Regions from separate parts of the Streptomyces sp. NPDC091287 genome, predicted to be linked through region 2. Evidence: riboswitches for the same ligand, from Rfam matches in the RefSeq annotation. Region 2 holds a riboswitch; each other region holds the start of a gene.
What was found. A riboswitch is a leader RNA that binds a small molecule or an ion and turns the genes downstream of it on or off. The one in region 2 is predicted to bind cobalamin.
Positions count from the first base shown of each region.

Region 1: linked by a shared signal. The riboswitch ahead of ACIQRW_RS35400 (cobalamin biosynthesis protein) and the one ahead of ACIQRW_RS20560 (ribonucleoside-diphosphate reductase subunit alpha) in region 2 are both predicted to bind cobalamin.
Region 3: linked by a shared signal. The riboswitch ahead of ACIQRW_RS23850 (FecCD family ABC transporter permease) and the one ahead of ACIQRW_RS20560 (ribonucleoside-diphosphate reductase subunit alpha) in region 2 are both predicted to bind cobalamin.
Region 4: linked by a shared signal. The riboswitch ahead of metE (5-methyltetrahydropteroyltriglutamate--homocysteine S-methyltransferase) and the one ahead of ACIQRW_RS20560 (ribonucleoside-diphosphate reductase subunit alpha) in region 2 are both predicted to bind cobalamin.

Region 1 is NZ_JBIVUV010000028.1:58,241-63,795, forward strand. Features, by position in the region: gene ACIQRW_RS35390 (anion permease) at 79-1,341, shown strand; gene ACIQRW_RS35395 (hypothetical protein) at 1,354-1,584, shown strand; cobalamin riboswitch at 1,734-1,866, shown strand; gene ACIQRW_RS35400 (cobalamin biosynthesis protein) at 2,004-2,984, shown strand; gene ACIQRW_RS35405 (cobyric acid synthase) at 3,025-4,761, shown strand; gene ACIQRW_RS35410 (putative cobaltochelatase) at 4,758-5,555, shown strand, end outside.
Region 2 is NZ_JBIVUV010000011.1:230,363-235,917, reverse strand. Features, by position in the region: gene ACIQRW_RS20580 (carbon starvation CstA family protein) at 1-477, shown strand, start outside; gene ACIQRW_RS20575 (YbdD/YjiX family protein) at 474-677, shown strand; gene ACIQRW_RS20570 (hypothetical protein) at 812-1,492, shown strand; gene ACIQRW_RS20565 (GNAT family N-acetyltransferase) at 1,511-2,020, shown strand; cobalamin riboswitch at 2,073-2,209, shown strand; gene ACIQRW_RS20560 (ribonucleoside-diphosphate reductase subunit alpha) at 2,345-4,801, shown strand; gene ACIQRW_RS20555 (ribonucleotide-diphosphate reductase subunit beta) at 4,801-5,555, shown strand, end outside.
Region 3 is NZ_JBIVUV010000014.1:76,595-82,149, reverse strand. Features, by position in the region: gene ACIQRW_RS23870 (sensor histidine kinase) at 1-302, opposite strand, end outside; gene ACIQRW_RS23865 (response regulator transcription factor) at 295-993, opposite strand; gene ACIQRW_RS23860 (M15 family metallopeptidase) at 1,158-1,763, shown strand; gene ACIQRW_RS23855 (endonuclease/exonuclease/phosphatase family protein) at 1,787-2,911, shown strand; cobalamin riboswitch at 3,017-3,142, shown strand; gene ACIQRW_RS23850 (FecCD family ABC transporter permease) at 3,243-4,352, shown strand; gene ACIQRW_RS23845 (ABC transporter ATP-binding protein) at 4,352-5,134, shown strand; gene ACIQRW_RS23840 (ABC transporter substrate-binding protein) at 5,151-5,555, shown strand, end outside.
Region 4 is NZ_JBIVUV010000004.1:2,501-8,055, reverse strand. Features, by position in the region: gene ACIQRW_RS06660 (biotin/lipoate A/B protein ligase family protein) at 1-340, opposite strand, end outside; gene cobF (precorrin-6A synthase (deacetylating)) at 450-1,238, shown strand; gene ACIQRW_RS06650 (hypothetical protein) at 1,326-1,523, opposite strand; cobalamin riboswitch at 1,851-2,066, shown strand; gene metE (5-methyltetrahydropteroyltriglutamate--homocysteine S-methyltransferase) at 2,231-4,555, shown strand; gene ACIQRW_RS06640 (pyridoxal phosphate-dependent decarboxylase family protein) at 4,967-5,555, shown strand, end outside.

The DNA.
Region 1 (5,555 bases), on a different contig from region 2:
CCCTGCCCAGTTCATCTTCCGTTCATCCAGGTTGCCTACGGTCCACGTGCCACTGACGTCGAACGATTGCCTGGGTAAATGGAACACATCACGCTGCTGCTTGCGATTGTGGTCGTGACAGCTCTCGTGTTCGATTTCACGAACGGTTTCCACGACACTGCCAACGCGATGGCGACGACCATCTCGACCGGCGCTCTGAAACCCAAGACAGCGGTGGCGATGTCCGCCGTTCTCAACCTGATCGGCGCGTTCCTGTCGGTGGAGGTCGCCAAGACGATCTCCGGCGGGATTGTCAACGAGGACGGCCTCAGAACCGAGGTCATCTTCGCGGCGCTCGTCGGCGCCATCCTGTGGAATCTCCTGACCTGGCTGGTCGGCCTGCCCTCCAGCTCCTCCCACGCCCTGTTCGGCGGTCTGATCGGCGCCGCGGTCATGTCGGCCGGCTGGTCCTCGATCAACGGCGGCACCGTCGTCACGAAGGTGCTGCTCCCGGCGATCGCCGCCCCGCTGGTCGCCGGCCTCGCCGCGATGCTGGCCACGCGGCTGACGTACCGGATCAACCGGAACGTCACCGACGAGGGTCAGCTGAAGTCGACGGCCAAGGGCTACCGGGCCGGACAGATCGCCTCCGCCGGTCTCGTCTCGCTGGCCCACGGCACCAACGACGCCCAGAAGACGATGGGCATCATCACGCTGGCCCTGGTCACCGGCGGCGTCCTCGCCCCCGGCTCCAACCCGCCCCTGTGGGTCATCGTCTCCGCCGGTGTGGCCATCGCGCTCGGCACCTACCTCGGTGGCTGGCGCATCATCCGCACGATGGGCAAGGGACTGACCGACCTCCAGCCGCCGCAGGGCTTCGCCGCCCAGACCAGCGCGGCGACGGTCATCCTGGCCTCCTCGCACCTCGGCTTCTCGCTCTCCACCACCCAGTCCTGCTCCGGTGCCGTCATGGGCGCGGGCCTCGGCCGCAAGGGGGGCGTGGTCCGCTGGTCCACCGCCACCCGGATGTTCGTCGCCTGGGGGCTGACGCTCCCGGCGGCCGGTCTGATCGGTGCGGGCGCCGAGTTCCTGACCAAGCAGGGTCCCTGGGGCATCACGGTCACCGCGGTCCTGCTCGTGGGCGGTTCCTTCGCCATCTGGCTGGCCTCGCGCCGCCAGCCGGTCGACCACACCAACGTCAACGACACGGACGGGGAGGGCGAGCCGCAGGGCATCGTCACCGCCGCCATGGCGGCGGTCCAGCCGCCGCCCGTCGGCGGCCCGGCCGCCGACCTCGCAACCACCATCCCGGCCCCGGCCTCGGCGCCCGACGACCCGGCCCGGCCGCCGGCCAAGGTGTAAGGACAGATCCGCATGAAAATCGACTGGGCAGCTCTCGCCTCCGTCTTCGGTGTCAGCCTGGTGGTCACCGTCGCGCTGGTCGGCCTCTTCACCCTGGGCATCGTCGCCCTCTCCAAGCAGTCCGCCACGGCCGGAGGCCGCGCTTCCGGCGGGTCGGTGGCGCTGGCGCGCACCGGCGCGTACGCCTGCTTCGCGCTGTGCGTCGCGGCGGTCTCGTACGGGATCTACCTGATCGTCGCCTGACCCCGTACCCCGCACTCCTTCGGGCCGGACACACCCTCGTGTGTCCGGCCCGATGTGCGTCTGCGCACAGTGGAGCCTCGCAGGTCAACAGCGAGTTGACGGCTGTTCGCGGGGCGTGGTGGACTGCCGGAGCCATTTACGGCGACAGCAGAGGAAGCCGGTGCGAATCCGGCGCGGTCCCGCCACTGTCACCGGGGAGCACTCCCCCACACCGGACGTCACGGCCCGCTCCACGCGGGCTGGAAGGCCGGGGGAACTGCGGATCCGGAAGCCAGGAGACTCTCGTCGCCGGTCACGTCGAACCAGGGCGCGGACCCTGAGTGAGGACATACGCCATGCCCGGCCGCCGTGCGCCGCTTCCTGTGCCCCCCACGACAGGCCCTCTCGCCGGAACCTCTCTCCCCGCGACCGGCTGAGCCGTGCGTGCCGACCGCGTTTTCGCGTACGGCGCCACGGCCGGGCTGATCGCCGACGCCCTGCTCGGCGACCCCCGTCGGGGCCACCCCGTCGCCGGATTCGGCCGCGCCGCCGCGCGGGTGGAGTCCCTGCTGTGGCGCGACGACCGGGGCCGGGGCGCGCTGCACACCCTCGTCTGCGCCGGAGGCGCCGTGGGGGCGGCCGCGCTGACCGCGCGCGCCGTCCGGGGACGCCCCGCGCTCGCCGTCGCGCTGACCGCCGCCACCGCCTGGTCCGTCATGGGCGGTACGTCGCTGGGGCAGGAGGCCCGCGCCATCGGCGGCGCCCTGGCCGCCGGGGATCTGGAGGTGGCGCGGGAGCGGCTGCCGCACCTGTGCGGGCGCGATCCGCACTCCCTGGACGGTCCGGGCATCGCCCGCGCGGTCGTCGAGTCGGTCGCCGAGAACACCTCGGACGCCGTCGTCGGCGCGCTGGTGTGGGGGGCGATCGGCGGGGTGCCGGGGCTCGTCGGCTTCCGGGCCGTGAACACGCTCGACGCGATGGTCGGCCACAAGTCGCCCCGCTACCGCCGTTACGGCTGGGCCTCGGCCCGTCTGGACGACCTCGCGGGGTGGCCCGGTGCCCGGCTGACGGCCGCGCTGGCCGTGGCGGGCGGCGGGCGGCCCCGGGAGGCCGTACGTGCCTGGAGGGCGGACGCGGGGCGTCACCCGAGCCCGAACGCGGGGCCGGTGGAGGCCGCGTTCGCGGGGGCGCTCGGCGTACGGCTGGGCGGGACCCTGGCGTACGCGGGGCGCGTCGAGCACCGGCCGGTGCTGAACGGGGAGTCCGGGCGGGATGTGCGGGGCACGGACATCGAACGCGCGGTACGGCTGTCGCGCCGGGTGAGCACGCTGGCCCTCGGCGTGTGCGTGGCGGGGCGGATGGTCGCGGGCCGCGTGGTCGCGGGACGGTCGTCGACAGGACGGAGGCGGGGGCGGTCATGAACGGTCCGGCACGGAACGCGGTACGGGAACGGGAGCGGGCATGAGCGGCGGGCTGCTGGTCGCGGGGACCACATCGGACGCGGGCAAGAGCGTCGTCACGGCGGGCATCTGCCGGTGGCTGGTGCGCCGGGGCGTGAAGGTCGCGCCCTTCAAGGCCCAGAACATGTCCCTGAACTCCTTCGTGACCCGACAGGGCGCGGAGATCGGCCGGGCCCAGGCGATGCAGGCGCAGGCCGCCCGGGTGGAGCCGACGGCCCTGATGAACCCGGTGCTGCTGAAGCCCGGCGGCGACCGGTCCAGCCAGGTCGTGCTGATGGGCAAGCCGGTCGGCGAGATGAGCGCCCGGGGGTACCACGGGGGGCGGCAGGAGGCGTTGCTCGGGACGGTGACGGACTGTCTGGAGGAGCTGAGGTCGACCTATGACGCCGTGATCTGTGAAGGCGCCGGGTCCCCGGCCGAGATCAATCTGCGGCGCACGGACATCGTGAACATGGGGATCGCGCGGGCCGCGAAGTTCCCCGTCCTGGTGGTGGGGGACATCGACCGGGGCGGCGTCTTCGCGTCGTTCTTCGGGACGACGGCGCTGCTGGGCCCCGAGGACCAGGCGCTGGTCGCGGGGTATCTGGTGAACAAGTTCCGGGGCGATGTCTCACTGCTGGAGCCGGGCCTGGACATGCTGTACGGGCTGACCGGGCGGCGGACGTACGGGGTACTGCCCTACGCCCACGGGCTCGGTATCGACGAGGAGGACGGCCTGCGGGTGTCCCTGCGGGGTGCGGTGCGGGAGTCGGTCGTGGCTCCCCCGCACGGCGAGGACGTGCTGCGGGTGGCGGTCTGCGCCGTGCCGCTGATGTCGAACTTCACGGACGTGGACGCGCTGGCCGCCGAACCGGGCGTCGTCGTGCGGTTCGTGGACCGGGCGGAGGAGCTGGCCGACGCGGACCTGGTGATCGTGCCCGGGACGCGCGGCACGGTGAAGGCGCTGGCCTGGCTGCGCGAGCGGGGTCTCGCGGACGCTCTGGTGCGGAGGGCTGCGGAGGGCCGGCCGGTGCTGGGGATCTGCGGCGGGTTCCAGGTGCTCGGCGAGCGGATCGAGGACGAGGTGGAGTCGCGGGCCGGTGTCGTGGACGGGCTCGGGCTGCTGCCGGTGCGCATCCGCTTCGACCGGGACAAGACGCTGGCGCGGCCGGTCGGTTCGGCGCTGGGCGAGCCGGTGGAGGGGTACGAGATCCACCACGGGGTGGCCGATGTGCGGGGCGGGGAGCCGTTCCTCGACGGGTGCCGGGTGGGGGCGGTGTGGGGGACGCACTGGCACGGGTCGCTGGAGAGCGACGCGTTCCGGCGGCGGTTCCTGGTGGAGGTGGCCCGGGCCGCCGGGCGGCGGTTCGTGCCGGCGCCGGACACGAGTTTCGGGGTGTTGCGGGAGGAGCAGCTGGATCGGCTCGGGGATCTGGTGGAGGAGCACGCGGACACGGACGCGTTGTGGCGGTTGATCGAGGGGGGTGCGCCTGCGGGGTTGCCGTTCGTGCCGCCGGGGGCACCGCCGTTGAGCACGGGTGCTCCGGAGAGCCGGGGCGCTGCCCCGGACCCCGCTCCTCAATCGCCGGAGGGGCTTGATTTCGCCGGGTCCGCTGACGCAAGGCCCCAGGGGCTTGGAATGGCTCGCCCGGAGGCGCTGGAAGAAGCCCGGAAGCCCCAGGGGCTTGATGTTGCCGGGTCCGCTGAGGCAGCGCCCCCGGAGCTTGATCTTGTTGACGTCGACCAGGAGGCCAAGTGAGTACGCCGTATCCCTTCACCGCGATCGTCGGGCAGGACGACCTGCGGCTCGGGCTGTTGCTGAACGCGGTCAGTCCGGCTGTCGGCGGGGTGCTCGTGCGGGGCGAGAAGGGGACCGCCAAGTCCACCGCCGTGCGCGCGCTCGCCGCCCTCATGCCGGAGGTCTCCGTCGTGCCGGGGTGCCGGTTCTCCTGTGATCCCGTCTCCCCCGATCCGGCGTGTCCCGACGGGCCGCACGCGGAGGCCGCCGGTGTGTCGCGGGCCGCGCGGACCGTGGAGCTGCCCGTCGGCGCGTCCGAGGACCGGCTCGTGGGGGCGCTGGACATCGAGCGGGCGCTGTCGGAGGGGGTGAAGGCGTTCGAGCCGGGGCTGCTGGCCGACGCGCACCGCGGGATCCTGTACGTCGACGAGGTCAACCTCCTCCACGACCACCTGGTGGACCTGCTGCTGGACGCGGCGGCCATGGGCGCCTCGTACGTCGAGCGCGAGGGCGTCTCCGTACGGCATGCGGCACGGTTCCTGCTGGTCGGGACGATGAACCCGGAAGAGGGCGAGCTGCGGCCGCAGTTGCTGGACCGGTTCGGGCTGACCGTCGAGGTGGCCGCCTCGCGGGACACCGACGAGCGGGTCGAGGTCGTGCGGCGCAGGCTCGCGTACGACGACGACCCCGAGGGGTTCGCCGCGCGCTGGGCCGGGGAGGAGGGCGCCCTGCGGGAGCGCATCGCCGCCGCGCGCGCCCTGCTGCCCCGCGTCGTGCTCGGTGACGGCGTGTTGCGGCAGATCGCCGCGACCTGC
Region 2 (5,555 bases):
GTCAAGTCCGGCCGCCTGAAGTGGGCCTGGGTCACCGCGGTCCCGCTCGCCTGGGACGTGGCGGTCACCCTCACCGCGAGCTGGCAGAAGATCTTCTCCGACGACGTCAAGATCGGCTTCTTCGCCCAGCGCGACAAGTACCAGGCGGGCATCGACGCGGGCGAGGTGCTGGCCCCCGCGAAGAACATGGACGACATGCGGACCGTCGTCACCAACTCCACCGTCGACGGGGTGCTGAGCGCGCTCTTCGCGCTCCTCATCATCGTGGTGCTCGTGGACGCCGGGCGGGTCTGTTACAAGGCCATCCGCGACCCGGAGAGCGTCAAGCTCCACGAGACGCCGTACGTCGAGTCCAGGCTCGTCGCCCCGGCCTCGCTCTTCGCGACCAAGGAGGAGAAGGCCGAACTGGCCGCCGCCGGAGTCGGCCCCGAGGGCGGCATCCGCAAGGAGGCGGCGGAGACGGGGAGCCGGACATGACGGTCGCGGACGTACGACGGGTGGCCGGACGGATCCGCTGGTACGTCCGTGAGCTGACCGGCGAGTCCACGTACGACCGCTATGTGGCGCACGCGAGGACCCACGATCCGGACACGCCGGTGATGACCCGTCGCGCCTTCGAACGCAGCCGCACGGACGCCCGCGAGGCGGATCCCCGCGAGGGCTTCCGCTGCTGCTGAGCACCACCGGCCGGAGATCGGGCCGCCGCACCCCTTCCAGGGGCGCGGCGGCCTCTTTTCGCGCCCTCGCACGAGCCCGGGCGCCGCTCGATTTCCCGGTGCGCGGAGCCCTCACCGTACGAAAGGATGTGCCCATGACATCGCATCCCCGGCCGCCCCGGCTCCGTCCCGTACTCACGACCTTGGCGCTGGCGTTGGCCCTGGCGGCGGCGACGGGCTGCGGCACCGAGGTGGCGACCGGCACGGAGGCGGCGGACCGGAGCGCCTCGGCGGCCCCGGCGCCCGACCGGGCAGAGCTGGAGGCGCGGGCGCTGGCCGTGCAGACCGTCGCGGAGCACGTATGGGTGACCGAAGTCCCGGGGTACACCCTGGCCCGCCAGTCGGTCGGGGTGATCGGCGACGACGGGTTCGGCAGCGTCTACACCACACCCGACGGCGGGCAGATCCAGCTGCGGGTGGAGCGCCGGGCGCACGCCGGGGCCGACTGTACGAAGGACCCCGCGCCCGAGGGCGGCCGGGAGCCCGTGAAGACGTGCGAGCGGGACGGTGAACAGTGGTACCGGGCCACGGAGTCGGGCCACGCGTACGCGTGGGAGCAGGGCGGACTCGTGGTCACCGTGAGCGGGGCGCCCGCAGAGGTGGACCGGGCGACGCTGCGGTCCGCGGCGCGGGCCGCCCACCGCGCCGACGACCACGAGCTGGACCAGGTGCTCCCGCCGGCCGACGAGGCACCCGGGCAGCGGCCGGTCGAGCGTGGGGACCTGCCGCCGGTGGGCGACGGCGCGCCCAACAACGACGTGGGAGCGAGTGGCTGACGTGGGAGCGAGTGGCTGATGGATCTGACGATCAGAGCGGCGGAGCCCGGCGAGTACGCCGTCCTCGGCGGGATCATCGCCGAGGCGTATCTCGGCGACGGTCTGCTGGACGGCCCGCGGGACCCGTATCTGCTCAAGTTGCGGGCGGTGGAGCAACGCGCGACCGAGGCCGAGGTCCTCGTCGCGCTCGACGCGCACGGGGCGGTGCTCGGCGGTGTGACCTATGCCGCACCCGGCACCCCGTGGCGCGACATCGCCGGTCCGGACGAGGCCGAGTTCCGGATGCTGGCCGTGGCCCGCGAGGGACGCGGGCGGGGCGTGGGAGAGGCCCTCGTGCGGGCGTGCGTCGAGCGCGCCCGGTCCGCCGAGGGCGTGCGGGCGCTCGTGCTGTCGACGCAGCCGGCCATGCTCGGAGCCCATAGGATCTACCGTCGGCTCGGCTTCGTACGAACCCCCGAACGGGACTGGGAACCGGTGCCGGGACTACGGCTCATGACCTTCCGGCTGGAGCTGGAGGCGCCCTTCTGAGGGGCGTGTTAAATCGTCGCGACACAACATGTGGGGGCCGCTTCATCCGGCGGCCCCCACATGTATGCTCGACCTCGCTGTCGCCGCAGGGGAATCCGGTGCGAATCCGGAACTGTCCCGCAACGGTGTGATCAGTGTGCTTTTGCACACCCGCAAGTCCGAAGACCTGTCGACAGCGCGTCCGGCTCGACCGAATCGGACGCCAGACGTCCGGGTCTCGCGGATAGGCCGGTGGACGCCGTCAGCTGTGCTGCCCTGCCCCGGGTTTCGCGCTGCCCGGCTTCCCCGCCTGCCGCCGGCCCCTGCCGAGCGAGGGAAAGCCCAGTGACCATCGCGCCCGCCGATCCGGTTTCAGCCACCGCATCCGCTGCCTCCACCACGTCCGGAGCAGGCACGAACGACGGACCCGGGACCGCCTTGCTGCGGACCCTGACCGACCTCACCGTCGATCTTCCCGACACCGACCCCGGACGGGTCGCCGCGGCCGCGCTGCGCGGACGCAACGCCCGCTCCGACGAGGCCGAGCTGCGCTCGCTGGCCACCGAGGCCGCCGCGGGGCTCATCTCCGAGGACCCGGCGTACTCCCGGCTGGCCGCCCGGCTGCTGACCCGCACGATCGCGGACGAGGCCGCTGGCCAGGGCGCGACGTCCTTCTCCGCCTCGGTCGCCGTGGGCCACCGCGAGGGCCTGATCGCCGACCGCACCGCCGCGTTCGTCGCGCTCCACTCGGCCGCCCTCGACAAGCTCGTCGAACAGGCCCTGGCGGACGGCGCCGACGACCGCTTCGGCTACTTCGGTCTGCGGACGCTGCACAGCCGCTACCTGCTGCGCCACCCGATCACCCGGCAGGTCATCGAGACCCCGCAGCACTTCATGCTCCGCGTGGCCGCGGGCCTCGCCGAGGACGAGTCGGTGCGGGCGCTGGACGAGGTCGCCGCGCTGTACGGGCTGATGAGCCGGCTGGACTACCTCCCCTCCTCCCCCACGCTCTTCAACTCCGGCACCCGGCACCCGCAGATGTCCTCCTGCTACCTGCTGGACTCGCCGAAGGACGAGCTGGACTCGATCTACGACCGCTACCACCAGGTGGCGCGGCTCTCCAAGCACGCGGGCGGCATCGGTCTGTCGTACTCCCGCATCCGCGCCCGGGGTTCGCTGATCCGGGGCACCAACGGGCACTCGAACGGCATCGTGCCGTTCCTGAAGACGCTGGACGCCTCCGTGGCGGCGGTGAACCAGGGCGGCCGGCGCAAGGGCGCGGCGGCGGTCTACCTGGAGACCTGGCACGCGGACATCGAGGAGTTCCTGGAGCTCCGCGACAACACCGGTGAGGACCAGCGGCGTACGCACAACCTGAACCTGGCGCACTGGATCCCGGACGAGTTCATGCGCCGGGTCGACGCGGACACCGAGTGGTCGCTGTTCTCCCCAGCCGATGTGCCCGAGCTGGTCGACCTGTGGGGCGACGCGTTCGACGCGGCCTACCGGGCGGCCGAGGCCAAGGGCCTGGCCCGCAGAACGATTCCGGCGCGTGAGCTGTACGGCCGGATGATGCGGACCCTCGCGCAGACCGGCCAGGGCTGGATGACGTTCAAGGACGCCTCCAACCGGACCGCGAACCAGACCGCCGAGCCGGGCCGGGTCGTGCACTCCTCCAACCTGTGCACGGAGATCCTCGAAGTCACGGACGACGGCGAGACGGCCGTCTGCAACCTGGGCTCGGTCAACCTCGGCGCGTTCGTGGTGGACGGTTCGATCGACTGGGACCGGCTGGACGCCACCGTGCGGACCGCCGTGACCTTCCTCGACCGGGTCGTCGACATCAACTTCTACCCGACCGAGCAGGCCGGGCGCTCCAACTCCCGCTGGCGTCCGGTCGGCCTGGGCGCGATGGGCCTCCAGGACGTCTTCTTCCAGCTGCGCCTGCCGTTCGACTCCCCCGAGGCCCGCGCACTCTCCACGAAGATCTCCGAGCGGATCATGCTCGCCGCGTACGAGGCGTCCTGCGACCTCGCCGAGCGCCCCCAAGAGCCTCCGACAGGCTCCGGTTCAGGGGGGACCCCCCGGGGCCCGCTGCCCGCCTGGTCCGAGACCCGGGCCGCGCGCGGGGTGCTGCACCCCGACCACTACGACACCGAGCTGAACTGGCCGGAGCGCTGGGACACCCTGCGCGCCCGGGTCGCCAAGACCGGCATGCGCAACTCGCTGCTGCTGGCCATCGCCCCGACCGCCACGATCGCCTCGATCGCCGGGGTGTACGAGTGCATCGAGCCGCAGGTCTCCAACCTGTTCAAGCGCGAGACGCTCAGCGGTGAGTTCCTCCAGGTCAACGCCTACCTGGTGGACGAGCTGAAGAAGCTCGGCGTGTGGGACGCCCGCACCCGCGAGGCGCTGCGCGAGGCGAGCGGCTCCGTGCAGGGCTTCGCCTGGATCCCCGAGGACGTGCGGGCGCTGTACCGCACGGCGTGGGAGATCCCGCAGCGCGGCCTGATCGACATGGCGGCGGCCCGTACGCCGTTCCTCGACCAGAGCCAGTCGCTCAACCTGTTCCTGGAGACGCCGACGATCGGCAAGCTCTCCTCGATGTACGCGTACGCCTGGAAGCAGGGGCTGAAGACGACGTACTACCTGCGTTCACGCCCGGCGACCCGGATCGCCCGTGCCGCGTCCGGCCAGGCGACGGCCGCCGCCCCCATTCCCGTACAGCAGGCGTCGGCTCCCGACGCGGACGCGATCGCCTGCTCCCTGGAAAACCCCGAGTCCTGCGAGGCCTGCCAGTAATGAGCACCAACGACACCAAGAACCTGCTCGACCCGGGCTTCGAACTGACCCTGCGTCCCATGCGCTACCCGGACTTCTACGAGCGCTACCGGGACGCGATCAAGAACACCTGGACCGTCGAGGAGGTCGACCTCCACTCGGACGTCTCCGATCTCGCCAAGCTGTCGCCGGGCGAGCAGCACATGATCGGCCGGCTGGTGGCGTTCTTCGCGACCGGTGACTCGATCGTCTCCAACAACCTCGTGCTGACGCTGTACAAGCACATCAACTCCCCCGAGGCGCGGCTGTACCTGTCGCGGCAGCTCTTCGAGGAGGCCGTGCACGTCCAGTTCTATCTGACGCTGCTGGACACCTATCTGCCCGACCCGGACGACCGGGCGTCGGCGTTCGACGCGGTCGAGGAGATCCCCTCGATCCGTGAGAAGGCGCAGTTCTGCTTCAAGTGGATGGACTCGGTCGAGAAGATCGACCGGCTGGAGACGAAGGCGGACCGCCGCCGCTTCCTGCTGAACCTGATCTGCTTCGCGGCCTGCATCGAGGGGCTGTTCTTCTACGGCGCGTTCGCGTACGTGTACTGGTTCCGCTCGCGGGGTCTGCTGCACGGTCTCGCCACGGGCACCAACTGGGTGTTCCGTGACGAGACGATGCACATGAACTTCGCGTTCGAGGTCGTGGACACCGTCCGCAAGGAGGAGCCGGAGCTCTTCGACGACGCGCTCCAGCAGCAGGTCACCGACATGCTGAGGGAAGCGGT
Region 3 (5,555 bases), on a different contig from region 2:
GCGCGGGTGGCTTCGGTGATCCGGGTCAAAGGGGCGAGCATGCGGCCGGCGAGGACCCAGCCTCCCAGGAGGCCGAAGACGAGGAGGACCGCCAGTACGGTGGCCGCAGCCGGGGCGAAGGTGTACGCGAGGAGCTGACGGTTGGGATTCTCGTGAAGCATGCGCTTGTCCCAGTCGTCGGGAACGTACTCCAGGAGGAACACCCACACCGCTGTGAGCAGCAGGACGCCGGCGACCATGAGGAATCCGGCGTAGCTGAGGGTGAGCTTGAGGCGGACGCTCAACCCGGGCCGCCTAGCCACGGTCTCCTCCGTCGCCGCGACCGGTGCCGGACGCCGCGTCGATGCGGTAGCCGACGCCCGGCACGGTGGCGATGATCCACGGTTCGCCGAGGCGCTTGCGCAGGGCCGAGACGGTGATGCGTACGGCGTTGGTGAACGGGTCGGCGTTCTCGTCCCACGCCCGTTCCAGGAGCTCTTCGGCGCTGACGACACCGCCGTCGGCGGCGACGAGGACGTCGAGTACCGCGAACTGTTTCCTGGTCAGCGCGACGTAGCGGCCGTCCCGGTAGACCTCTCTGCGGAACGTGTCCAGCCGCAGGCCCGCGATCTCCCGCACGGGCGGTCTGCTGTGGGCGCGTCTGCGGTCGAGCGCTCTGAGCCTGAGCACGAGCTCCCGGAGATCGAAGGGTTTCGTGAGGTAGTCGTCGGCGCCGAGCCCGAACCCGGAGGCCTTGTCGTCGAGGCGGTCGGCCGCCGTGAGCATGAGGATCGGCATGCCACTGCCGGAGGCGACGATGTGTTCGGCGATCTCGTCGCCGGACGGCCCGGGGACGTCGCGGTCCAGGACGGCGATGTCGTAGGTGTTGACGCTCAGCAGCTCCAGAGCGGTGTCCCCGTCACCCGCGATGTCCGCCGCGATCGCTTCGAGACGCAGGCCGTCGCGGACGGCCTCCGCCAGATAGGGTTCGTCCTCGACGATCAGCACGCGCATGGGCCGATGCTACGAGTCGGCACTTATCGTCGGCGTATCGAAAACCGCATACGGGTCGGCAACACCTCGCTGCCTTGAATCGCGGTATGACTCGACCACCGCCGTCAGTGCGAACAACATCCCGCCGGACACGCGGGCCCCTTGTCGTCGGCGCGGTAGCCGTCGTGGCAGCGATCGCGGCAGCCCTCGGCCACGCCCTGCTGAACCCGACGCACGCCCCGTCGACCCCGGCCTCACCGCGCTCCCCGTCCGCCGCCGCCTCCTCGGCGCCGGCAGCCCTGCCTCCTCCACCGCACCGCGAGCTCCGTGGAGCGCTGGGAGCGGCCGACGGGGCCGTCCCCGACGGCGTGACGGTGCTCGACGACGGGGTCCCGGCCGTCGCCAACCTCGACACGGATCTGCTCGCGGCCCTCCGCCGGGCGGCACGGGAGGCGGCGCGTGACGGCGTCGAGTTCGCCGTCAACAGCGGCTGGCGATCACCGGAGTATCAGGATCAGCTGCTCCGCAAGGCGATCGCGCGGTACGGGTCCGAGGCCGAGGCCGCCCGATGGGTGGCCACCGCGAAGACGTCGCCGCACGTGTCGGGGGACGCGGTCGACATCGGACCGGCCGACGCGTCGGAGTGGCTGTCCGAGCACGGCGCCGCGTACGGACTGTGCCAGACCTACCGGAACGAACCCTGGCACTACGAGCTGCGCACCGAAGCGATCGACCGGGGTTGCCCGCGCATGTACGCCGACCCCACCCAGGACCCGAGGATGCGACAGTGACCGGCAGCGAGCGAGGACAGACGATGACGCAGGTGGACGCGGCCGGTGCCGCACAGGGCGACGTGGACACGGCCGGGACGGCGCAGAGAGACGTGGCCCCCTCCGGTTCCGGGCGCGGCGATGCCGATCTCGGGGACGCGGGCCCCCGGGACACCGACCCCCGGCACACCGGCGCGAGGACAGGTCCCCGGAAGCGCGGCCGGGTGCTCGCGGCGGCGGCTCTGCTGCTGGGCCTGTTCCTGCTGCTGCACGCGAGCATCCCGAACCGGGTCGGAAACCTCGGCAGCCTGGTGGAGACCTTCCTCCCGTGGTTCGGCCTGTTCATCCCGGTGCTGCTGGCCGGGGCACTGCTGCGCCGCTCCGTCCCCGCACTCGTCGCGCTGCTGCTGCCGGCCGTCGTGTGGCTGAACCTCTTCGGCGGGCTGCTCACCGACAAGTCTCGCCCGGGCGGCGACCTCACCGTGGTCAGCCACAACGTCGGCGCCGACAACCCCGACACGGCGGGCACCGCCCGCGCCCTGGCCGCCTCAGGTGCGGACGTGCTGGCACTGGAAGAGCTGGACCCGGCGGCCCGGAGGACGCACGAGATGGAGCTGGCGACGACGTACCCCCACCACACGGTGCTGGGCACGGTCGGCGTGTGGAGCAGGCTGCCGCTGTCGGACACCCGGCCGGTCGACGTCGCGATGGACGCGGGGCCGCTGGGGGACGCGAAGCCCGCCGACGTCAAGCTGGAGTACAACCGGGGACTGCGCACCACGGTGGCCACGGACCACGGGCCCCTGGCGGTGTACGTGGCGCACCTCGGATCCGTACGCGTGAATCCCCGGGCGGGCCTCTCGTCGGGCCAACGGGACGCCGGCGCGCAGTCGCTCGGCCGGGCGGTCGCCGCCGAGCGGAACGAGCGGGTGGTGCTGCTCGGCGATCTGAACGGAACCCTGGACGACCGGGCGTACGCGGGCATCACCTCGCGGATGCGATCGGCGCAGGAGACGGCGGGTGACGGGTTCGGCTTCAGCTGGCCCGCCGCCTTCCCGGTGGTGCGGATCGACCAGATCCTGGTCCGGGGCGTGGAGCCGGAAAGCTCGTGGCTGCTGCCCGCGACCGGCAGCGACCACCTCCCGGTGGCCGCCCGCATCAGTTGGTGAACACCGCGGAGGCCTCCGGACACGTCGGGGCCTCCCTCCCACCTCGGGGCGGGTGACCGGACCTTCCGCGTGCCGCTGCCGTTCACCCTCCACCGGGGGAGGGCGAACGCACGCGCTAGGCTGCGTTCCGCCACGGGGGAAGTCCGGTCGAAATCCGGCGCTGACCCGCAACGGTAGACGGAGCCCCCGGTTCCGTGAGCCCGATCACCCGCGGCGGAGAAGGCTCCTGACGATTCGCCGTGGACTGCGAATGGGCGCTGCGCGGGGCGGCCGCCGTCCGGGGCCGCTCCTCATCGCGCGACGCACGGCCCGAGGCGAAAGCGACCGGCCTGTGGCCACGTCTTCCGACCGCATACCCTCCAAGCCGTCGCGCCCCGCGCCCGTCGGCAACGGACCGGCGCCACCCCGGCGCGTGCCCCTGCCGTTCCTCCTGGCCGGCCTGTGCGCGGCCCTGCCCCTCTCCCTCGTCTGCGGGGCGGCGCTCGGGGCGTCGGGGCTCTCCTGGGCGGAGGTGACGCGCTACCTGTGGGCAGGGCTGACCGGCGGGGCCATCGGCCCCGACGAGGTCCCGGCCTACACCATCGTCTGGGAACTGCGCCTGCCACGAGCCGTGCTGGCGGCCGTCGTCGGGGCCGGCCTGTCCGCCATCGGCGTCGCCGTCCAGGCCATGGTGCGCAACGCGCTGGCCGACCCGTTCGTCCTCGGCATCTCCTCGGGCGCGGCGGTCGGCGCCAACGCCGTACTCATCTTCGGGGCCCTGGGAGCGCTGGGCATCTGGGCCCTGTCCACGGCGGCGTTCCTCTCCGCGCTCCTCGCCATGCTGCTCGTGTACGCGGTCGCCCGCACCGAACGCGGACTGACCCCGCTCCGGCTGGTCCTGACGGGAACCGCGATGTACTACGGGTTCTCCGCCGTCACCACGTTCATGGTGTTCGCGGCCGAGCGCGGGGAAGCGGCCCGCTCCGCGATGATGTGGCTGCTCGGCAGCCTGAGCGGGGCCAACTGGGCCGCTGTGCCGATCGCCGCCGGCGCGGTGCTCGCCGGCCTCGCGCACCTCGGCTGGTCGGCACGGCGCCTGAACGCACTCGCCATGGGGGACGAGACCGCCGCCGCACTCGGGGTCGATCCCGGGAGACTGCGCAAGGAGCTCTTCCTCGTCTCCGCGGCCGTCACCGGGGCGGTCGTCGCGGTGAGCGGAGCGATCGGCTTCGTCGGCCTGATGGTCCCGCACGCCGCACGGATGCTGGTCGGCGCGGACCACCGCCGGCTCCTGGCCGTCGCCCCCCTGGCGGGAGCCGTCCTGCTGATCTGGGTGGACATCCTCTCGCGCGTGGTGCTGGCGCCGGCCGAGCTGCCGGTGGGCGTCCTCACCGCGGTCATCGGCGTTCCCTGCTTCATCCTCCTCATGCGCCGGCGCTCCTACTCCTTCGGAGGCATCTGATGCGGATCGACATCGACGCGCTGACCGTCGAGATCGCCGGTGCACGGCTGGTGGACCAGGTCAACCTGGGCGCGGCCGAGGGGCAGCTCGTCGGCCTGGTCGGTCCCAACGGCAGCGGGAAGTCGACCCTGTTGCGCTGTGTCTACCGGGCCCTGCGCCCCACGGCCGGCGCCGTGAGGATCGGCGGTGAGGACCTTCACGCCCTGAGCGCGCGGGAAGGCGCCCGACGACTGGCGGCCCTTCCCCAGGACGCGGCCGCCGACTTCGACTTCACCGTCGCCGAGATCGTCGCCATGGGGCGGCTGCCGCACCAGGGGCCGGTGGCCCGGGCATCCGACGAGGACCGCCGCCTCTGCGAAGAGGCGCTGGCGGGGGTCGGCGCGGGACACCTGGCCGAACGCGGCTTCCTCACCCTCTCCGGCGGCGAGCGGCAGCGTGTCCTGATCGCCCGCGCCCTCGCCCAGCAGCCGCGGGTCCTGGTGCTCGACGAACCCACCAACCACCTGGACATCGCCCACCAGTTGGAAGTCCTCGCCCTGGTCCGCGGCAGCGGCCTGACCGTGCTCACCGCCCTGCACGACCTGAATCTGGCGGCCCTGCACTGCGACCTGGTCCATGTCATCGACAGCGGCCGGATCGTCGCCTCCGGGGCCCCGCACGCGGTCCTGACCACCGAGCTGCTGGCCGACGTCTTCGGCGTACGGGCGCACCGTGTCGCACATCCGGAGACCGGCGCGCTCCAACTGCTCTTCGACCTTCCCCCTGCCGACCCCACCTCCTGAAGGAGCCTCGACCACCATGCCTAACCTTCTGCGTCCCGCGGCCCTCGTGCTCGCGGCCGCCCTGGCCCTCACCGGCTGCGGAGCGGACGTCACCTCACAGGCCGACGGGAAGACCGGCGAGTCCGGGGCCGGCCGCCACTACCCGGTGACCGTCGAGAACTGCGGGGAGAAGAAGACGTACGACAAGGCCCCGCAACGCGTCGTCACCAACGACACCGGCATCACCGAGATCATGTTCTCGCTCGGACTCGAGGACCACATGGCCGGGTACGTGATGCCCGACGACAAGGGCGACATGACGTCCGTCCCCTGGAAGGACGGCTACAAGAAGACCAAGTGGCTCTCCAAGGAGCGGATCAACAAGGAACTGGTCCTCGACGCCCGCGCCGACCTGGTCTTCGCCGGCTGGAACTACGGATTC
Region 4 (5,555 bases), on a different contig from region 2:
GCAGCGCGGGCGACTGCGGGGCCTCGTGAATCAGCTGCCAGTCGTAGTCGCTCCACTCCGTGGCCTGCGCGAGCGCCCGGCGTACGGCGACGGCGACGCCCTCCGCGCTCAGCCCGAGCATCACCGTGGAGTCGGGCAGCGCCGCCTCGATCCGGGCGGCGAGCCCGGCCGTGTCGGTGTGGGCCGGGGCGCCCTCCAGTGCCGCGTCGATCGCCAGGATCGCCTCGTCGGGTTCGAGGAAGAAGTCTCCGGCGACGCGGACGTTCCGCAACGCCCCGCCCGCCACCTCCAGGTCCACCACGACCAGCTTCCCGCCGGGAACCTTGTACTCACCGTGCACAGCCATGCCTCCGCCCTCGGGTCCCGGCCCGTTGTGAGCCGGACACAAACGTCCATAACGCATGCTCGGGACCGGTTCATCCCGCCCACCCCTGGCATGATCGGCCGACATGAGCGACGCACCCCGCCACATCCTCGTCATCGGCATGGGCGCCGGCGACCCCGACCACCTGACGCTCGCCGCGGTGAAGGCCATGCGCCGGGCCGACGTCTTCTTCGTGCTGGGAAAGGGCAAGGAGAAGGACGCGCTGACCCGGCTGCGGCGGGACATCCTCGACGAACACCTCACCGGCCCCTACCGCGTCGTCGAGGCCGAGGACCCGTGGCGGGACCGCACCCAGCAGGACGCCGGGCGCTACACCTCGGCGGTGCACGACTGGCGCCACCGCCGCGCCGACATCTGCGAACGCCTGATCGTCGAGGAGCTCGCACCGGGACAGTGTGGAGCCTTCCTGGTGTGGGGCGACCCGTCCCTGTACGACAGCACCCTCGCGATCCTCGACGACATCCGAGGCCGCGGCACGGTGGAATTCGGCCACGAGGTGATCCCCGGCATCAGCAGCGTCTCCGCCCTCGCCGCCCGGCACCGCGTCACTCTGAACCGGGTCGGCCGCCCCATCCACATCACCCCCGGACGACGTCTCGCCCAGGGATTCCCCGAGGACTGCGACCTCGTCGTGATGCTCGACGGCCATGAGAGCTTCACGCATCTGACGGGCAGGGGGTGGTGGATCCACTGGGGCGCCTACATCGGGACCCCGGACGAGATCCTGGTCTCCGGCCCGCTCGACGAGGTGGCCGGCCGGATCAGCGGGCTGCGCGCGGAGGCCCGCGAACGGCACGGCTGGATCATGGACACCTATCTGCTGAGCCGAACGCCCGGCGCGGGCGGCGACTGACGGTCGATGACCGACGGGTCCACGTCGAGGCGCGGGCGGCGAGGGCCTCCGCACCTCGTCGTCGGACCGACAGGGGTGTCAGGGGTGTCAGCGCCGGGTCTCGTGCGCTCTGATCATGCCGAGCCCGTGCCCCAGGCTCGGGCATTCGGCGGTGAGGTCGTCGCCCCGCACCAGATAGTTGTGCACCCGGCCGTCGGCCGGTCGTTCGATCGCGCGATACAGCGTGCCGTTCACGGTGATCGTCCAGTCGTCGCCGTCCTGGGCCCACCCGACTGTCTTCTTCATCTGGCGTTTTCCGTTTCCTCGGTCGGCCTCGCCGCGGGTCGGCGGCCGTGTAGTGGGAAGAAGAACGGCTTGTGACGCTCGGTGGTTCCGCAGTCCCTACGCCATTCGGTTACATCTGTGTCACTGTCACGTCCAGTGGACGCGTCCGACCTGACTGGCGGTCAGCACGCGGCTGACGAACGGCCGAACGAGCGGAGAACGTGCGTGGCTCGGCGCGGTGTCCTGCCGCGACGGAGTCGACCCGGAGTCGGGGGGAGTACGCCGACCCGTGTCTCACGTCACCGTCCGAAGTGTGCACAACGGTGTGCGCGGGCCGGGCGTCCGCTTAGGCTGATCGGCGCAGCTGGTTCGCCCTGTCCGCCAGGCAGGGTGTCGTAAGAGGGAACCCGGTGGGAATCCGGGACTGCCCCGCAGCGGTGAGTGGGAACGACCGCCGTCATACGCACTGGGCCCGGCCGGGTCTGGGAAGCGACGGCCATTAGGTGTCTGCCCCGGCAGACGTGCCCGCGAGTCCGAAGACCTGCCCGTTGCCCGCACGCGACTGTTCGCGTGCGGAGATCTCGGTGACCTCGTGGGCGGGTCGGCGTAACCATCCGGCGGACGGACACGGTTCCCCGTGTCCCGGTCTCCGCCCGATGCGTCACCCCTTCGCGTCCGCGTCCCGTCCCGGGATCTGTCCCGCAGACACGCTCGCGAAGGAGAGTCACGTGACAGCGAAGCCCGCAGCCGCGGCAGCACGGGCCACCGTGTACGGCTACCCCCGCCAGGGTCGCAACCGTGAACTGAAGAAGGCCATCGAGGGCTACTGGAAGGGCCGCGTCGACGCTGACGCCCTCCGGGAGACCGCCGCCGAGCTCCGCAGGGGAACCTGGCAGCAGCTCGCCGAGGCCGGAGTCCACGAGGTGCCGACCGGTGATTTCTCGTACTACGACCACGTCCTGGACACCAGCGTCATGGTCGGTGCCGTCCCCGAGCGGCACCGTGAAGCCGTCGACGCCGACGCCCTCGACGGCTACTTCGCCATGGCCCGCGGTACGCAGGACGTCGCCCCGCTGGAGATGACGAAGTGGTTCGACACCAACTACCACTATCTGGTGGCTGAGTTGGGGCCCGACACGGTGTTCACCGCCGACTCCGCCAAGCAGGTCGCGGAGTTCCAGGAGGCACTCGCCCTCGGTCTGACGCCCCGGCCGGTGCTGGTCGGACCCATCACCTACCTCCTGCTCGCCAAGGCGGCCCCCGGGGTGGCGGCGGACTTCGAGCCGCTGACCCTGCTGGACCGGCTGCTGCCCGTGTACGCCGAGGTCCTCGCCGACCTGCGCGCGGCGGGCGCCACATGGGTGCAGCTCGACGAACCCGCACTCGTCCAGGACCGCACCCCGGGCGAGCTGAACGCCGCCGCCCGCGCCTACCGCGAGCTCGGCGGACTCGCCGACCGGCCCCAACTGCTGGTCGCCTCCTACTTCGGGCGGCTCGGCGAAGCGCTCGCGGTCCTGGCCAAGGCCCCCGTCGACGGGCTGGCCCTGGACTTCACCGAGTCCGGCGCGGGGAACCTCGACGACCTCGCGGCGGCCGGCGGACTGCCCGGCAAGCGCCTGGTCGCCGGTGTCGTGAACGGCCGCAACGTCTGGATCAACGACTACGAGAAGTCACTCGCCACCCTCGGCACCCTCCTCGGCCTCGCCGACCGGGTCGACGTCTCCGCCTCCTGCTCGCTGCTGCACGTCCCGCTGGACGCGGACGCCGAGCACGGAATCGACCCGGGGATCGCCCGCTGGCTCGCCTTCGCCCGGCAGAAGACCGAGGAGATCGTCGTCCTGGCCCGCGGACTGGGCGGCGGCACGGACACCATCGCGGCCGAACTCGCCGTCAACCGAGCCGATCTGGCCTCCCGCACCGACGCCGCGCTCACCCGCGACCCGGCCGTCCGCGCCCGCACGGCGGCCGTCACCGACGCGGACGGCCGCCGTTCCCAGCCGTACCCGGAACGTGCCGCCGCCCAACGCGCCCACCTCGGGCTGCCGCTGCTGCCGACGACCACCATCGGCTCGTTCCCGCAGACCACCGAAGTGCGCACCGCGCGCGCCGACCTGCGGGCGGGGCGGATCGACGAGGCCGGCTACGAGGAGCGCATCAAGGAGGAGATCCGCGAGGTCCTCTCCTTCCAGGAGAAGGCCGGATTGGACGTCCTGGTGCACGGCGAGCCCGAACGCAACGACATGGTCCAGTACTTCGCCGAGCAGCTCACCGGTTACCTCGCCACCCAGCACGGCTGGGTGCAGTCCTACGGCACCCGATACGTCCGGCCGCCGGTCCTCGCGGGCGACATCTCGCGCCCCGAGCCGATGACGGTGCGCTGGACGACGTACGCGCAGTCGCTGACCGCACGCCCCGTCAAGGGCATGCTCACCGGCCCGGTCACCATGCTCGCCTGGTCCTTCGTCCGCGACGACCAGCCGCTCGGCGACACCGCCCGCCAGGTGGCCCTCGCCCTGCGTGACGAGGTGAACGACCTGGAGGCGACCGGCACTTCGGTGATCCAGGTCGACGAGCCCGCGCTGCGCGAGACACTGCCGCTGCGGGCGGCCGGGCACGCCGCGTACCTGGAGTGGGCGACGGAGTCCTTCCGGCTCGCCACCTCCGGGGTGCGGCCGGACACCCAGATCCACACCCACATGTGCTACGCGGAGTTCGGCGACATCGTCCAGGCCATCGACGACCTCGACGCCGACGTCATCAGCCTGGAGGCGGCCCGCTCCCATATGCAGGTCGCCCGCGAACTGGCTGCCCACGGCTACCCCCGCGAGGCGGGACCCGGCGTCTACGACATCCACTCCCCGCGCGTCCCCAGCGCGGAGGAGGCGGCGGCCCTGTTGCGCAAGGGACTTGAGGCCATCCCCGCCGAGCGCCTGTGGGTGAACCCCGACTGCGGCCTGAAGACCCGCGGGTGGCCCGAGACCCGGGCCTCCCTGGAGAACCTGGTCGCCGCCGCGCGGGAGATCCGCGCGGAGCTGCCCACCGGAGCGGCGTGATCAAGGCCCGGTGCGGGAGCGGTCACCACCGCTCCCGCAGCGGGCCCTGCCCGTACGGCTCCGGAGAGGGCACCCTCGGCCGGGACCTGGCTCGACGTGGCTGCGCAGGCAGGCAGGGCGCCGCCGCACTCGCACCGGCATGGGCCGTCGGCTCCGTCCCGACTACGCTCGGGGGAACGGTAGTTCGGACGCCGGTGGATCGCCCCGTACGGCGGGAACGCATTCTTTGGCACGGCTGGAGTTAGGTTAGCCTAACCGGCGAATACCCGGTTGTGGATCTTTCCGTGACCGGTGCCGCCCCGCGCGCGGGGCGGCACACCCGCACGACCGCCGCGCACTCCGACCGAAGGACTTCGCCATGTTGCGTGCTCAGGGCCTGCCGTCCTGCGAACTCCCCGTGGAGCGTGGGGTGTGAGCGACGGTACGCAGCCGGCTCCCGGCCCGGTAGGTCCGCGGGAAGGTCTTGTCGCGGGCGGTGCGCACGGGCCAGGCCGGCTACGGGCCCTCACCGCGATCGTCCTGGACGCGCTGGAGAAGGCGGCCCCGGCCCGGGGCGGCCCGCTGCCCGCCGGAGGACCCGAGGCCGTGGCCCTGAACACCCTCGCCCTCTGCACCCCGGTCCTGCCGGAGGAGGGCATCGGACCCGAGGCCGCGCTCGGGGACCTGGTCCGCGCGGTCGCGGAAGGGGCCGCCGATCCGGCCGACCCCGTCTGCGTCGCCCATCTGCACTGCCCGCCGCTCGCCGTCGCCGTCGCGGCGGACCTGGCAGGGGCGGCCCTCAACCCCTCCATGGACTCCTGGGACCAGGCGCCCGCCGCCGGGGTGATCGAAGAGCTGACCACGTCCGCACTGGCCCGACTGGTCCACCCCTCGGCCCCCGCCCCCGACGCCCTCATCACCAGCGGCGGCACCGAGTCCAACCTGGTCGCCCTGCTCCTCGCCCGGGAGCGGGCAGCCCCCGGCACCCTCCGGGTGGTGACCGGTGCCAACGCCCACCACA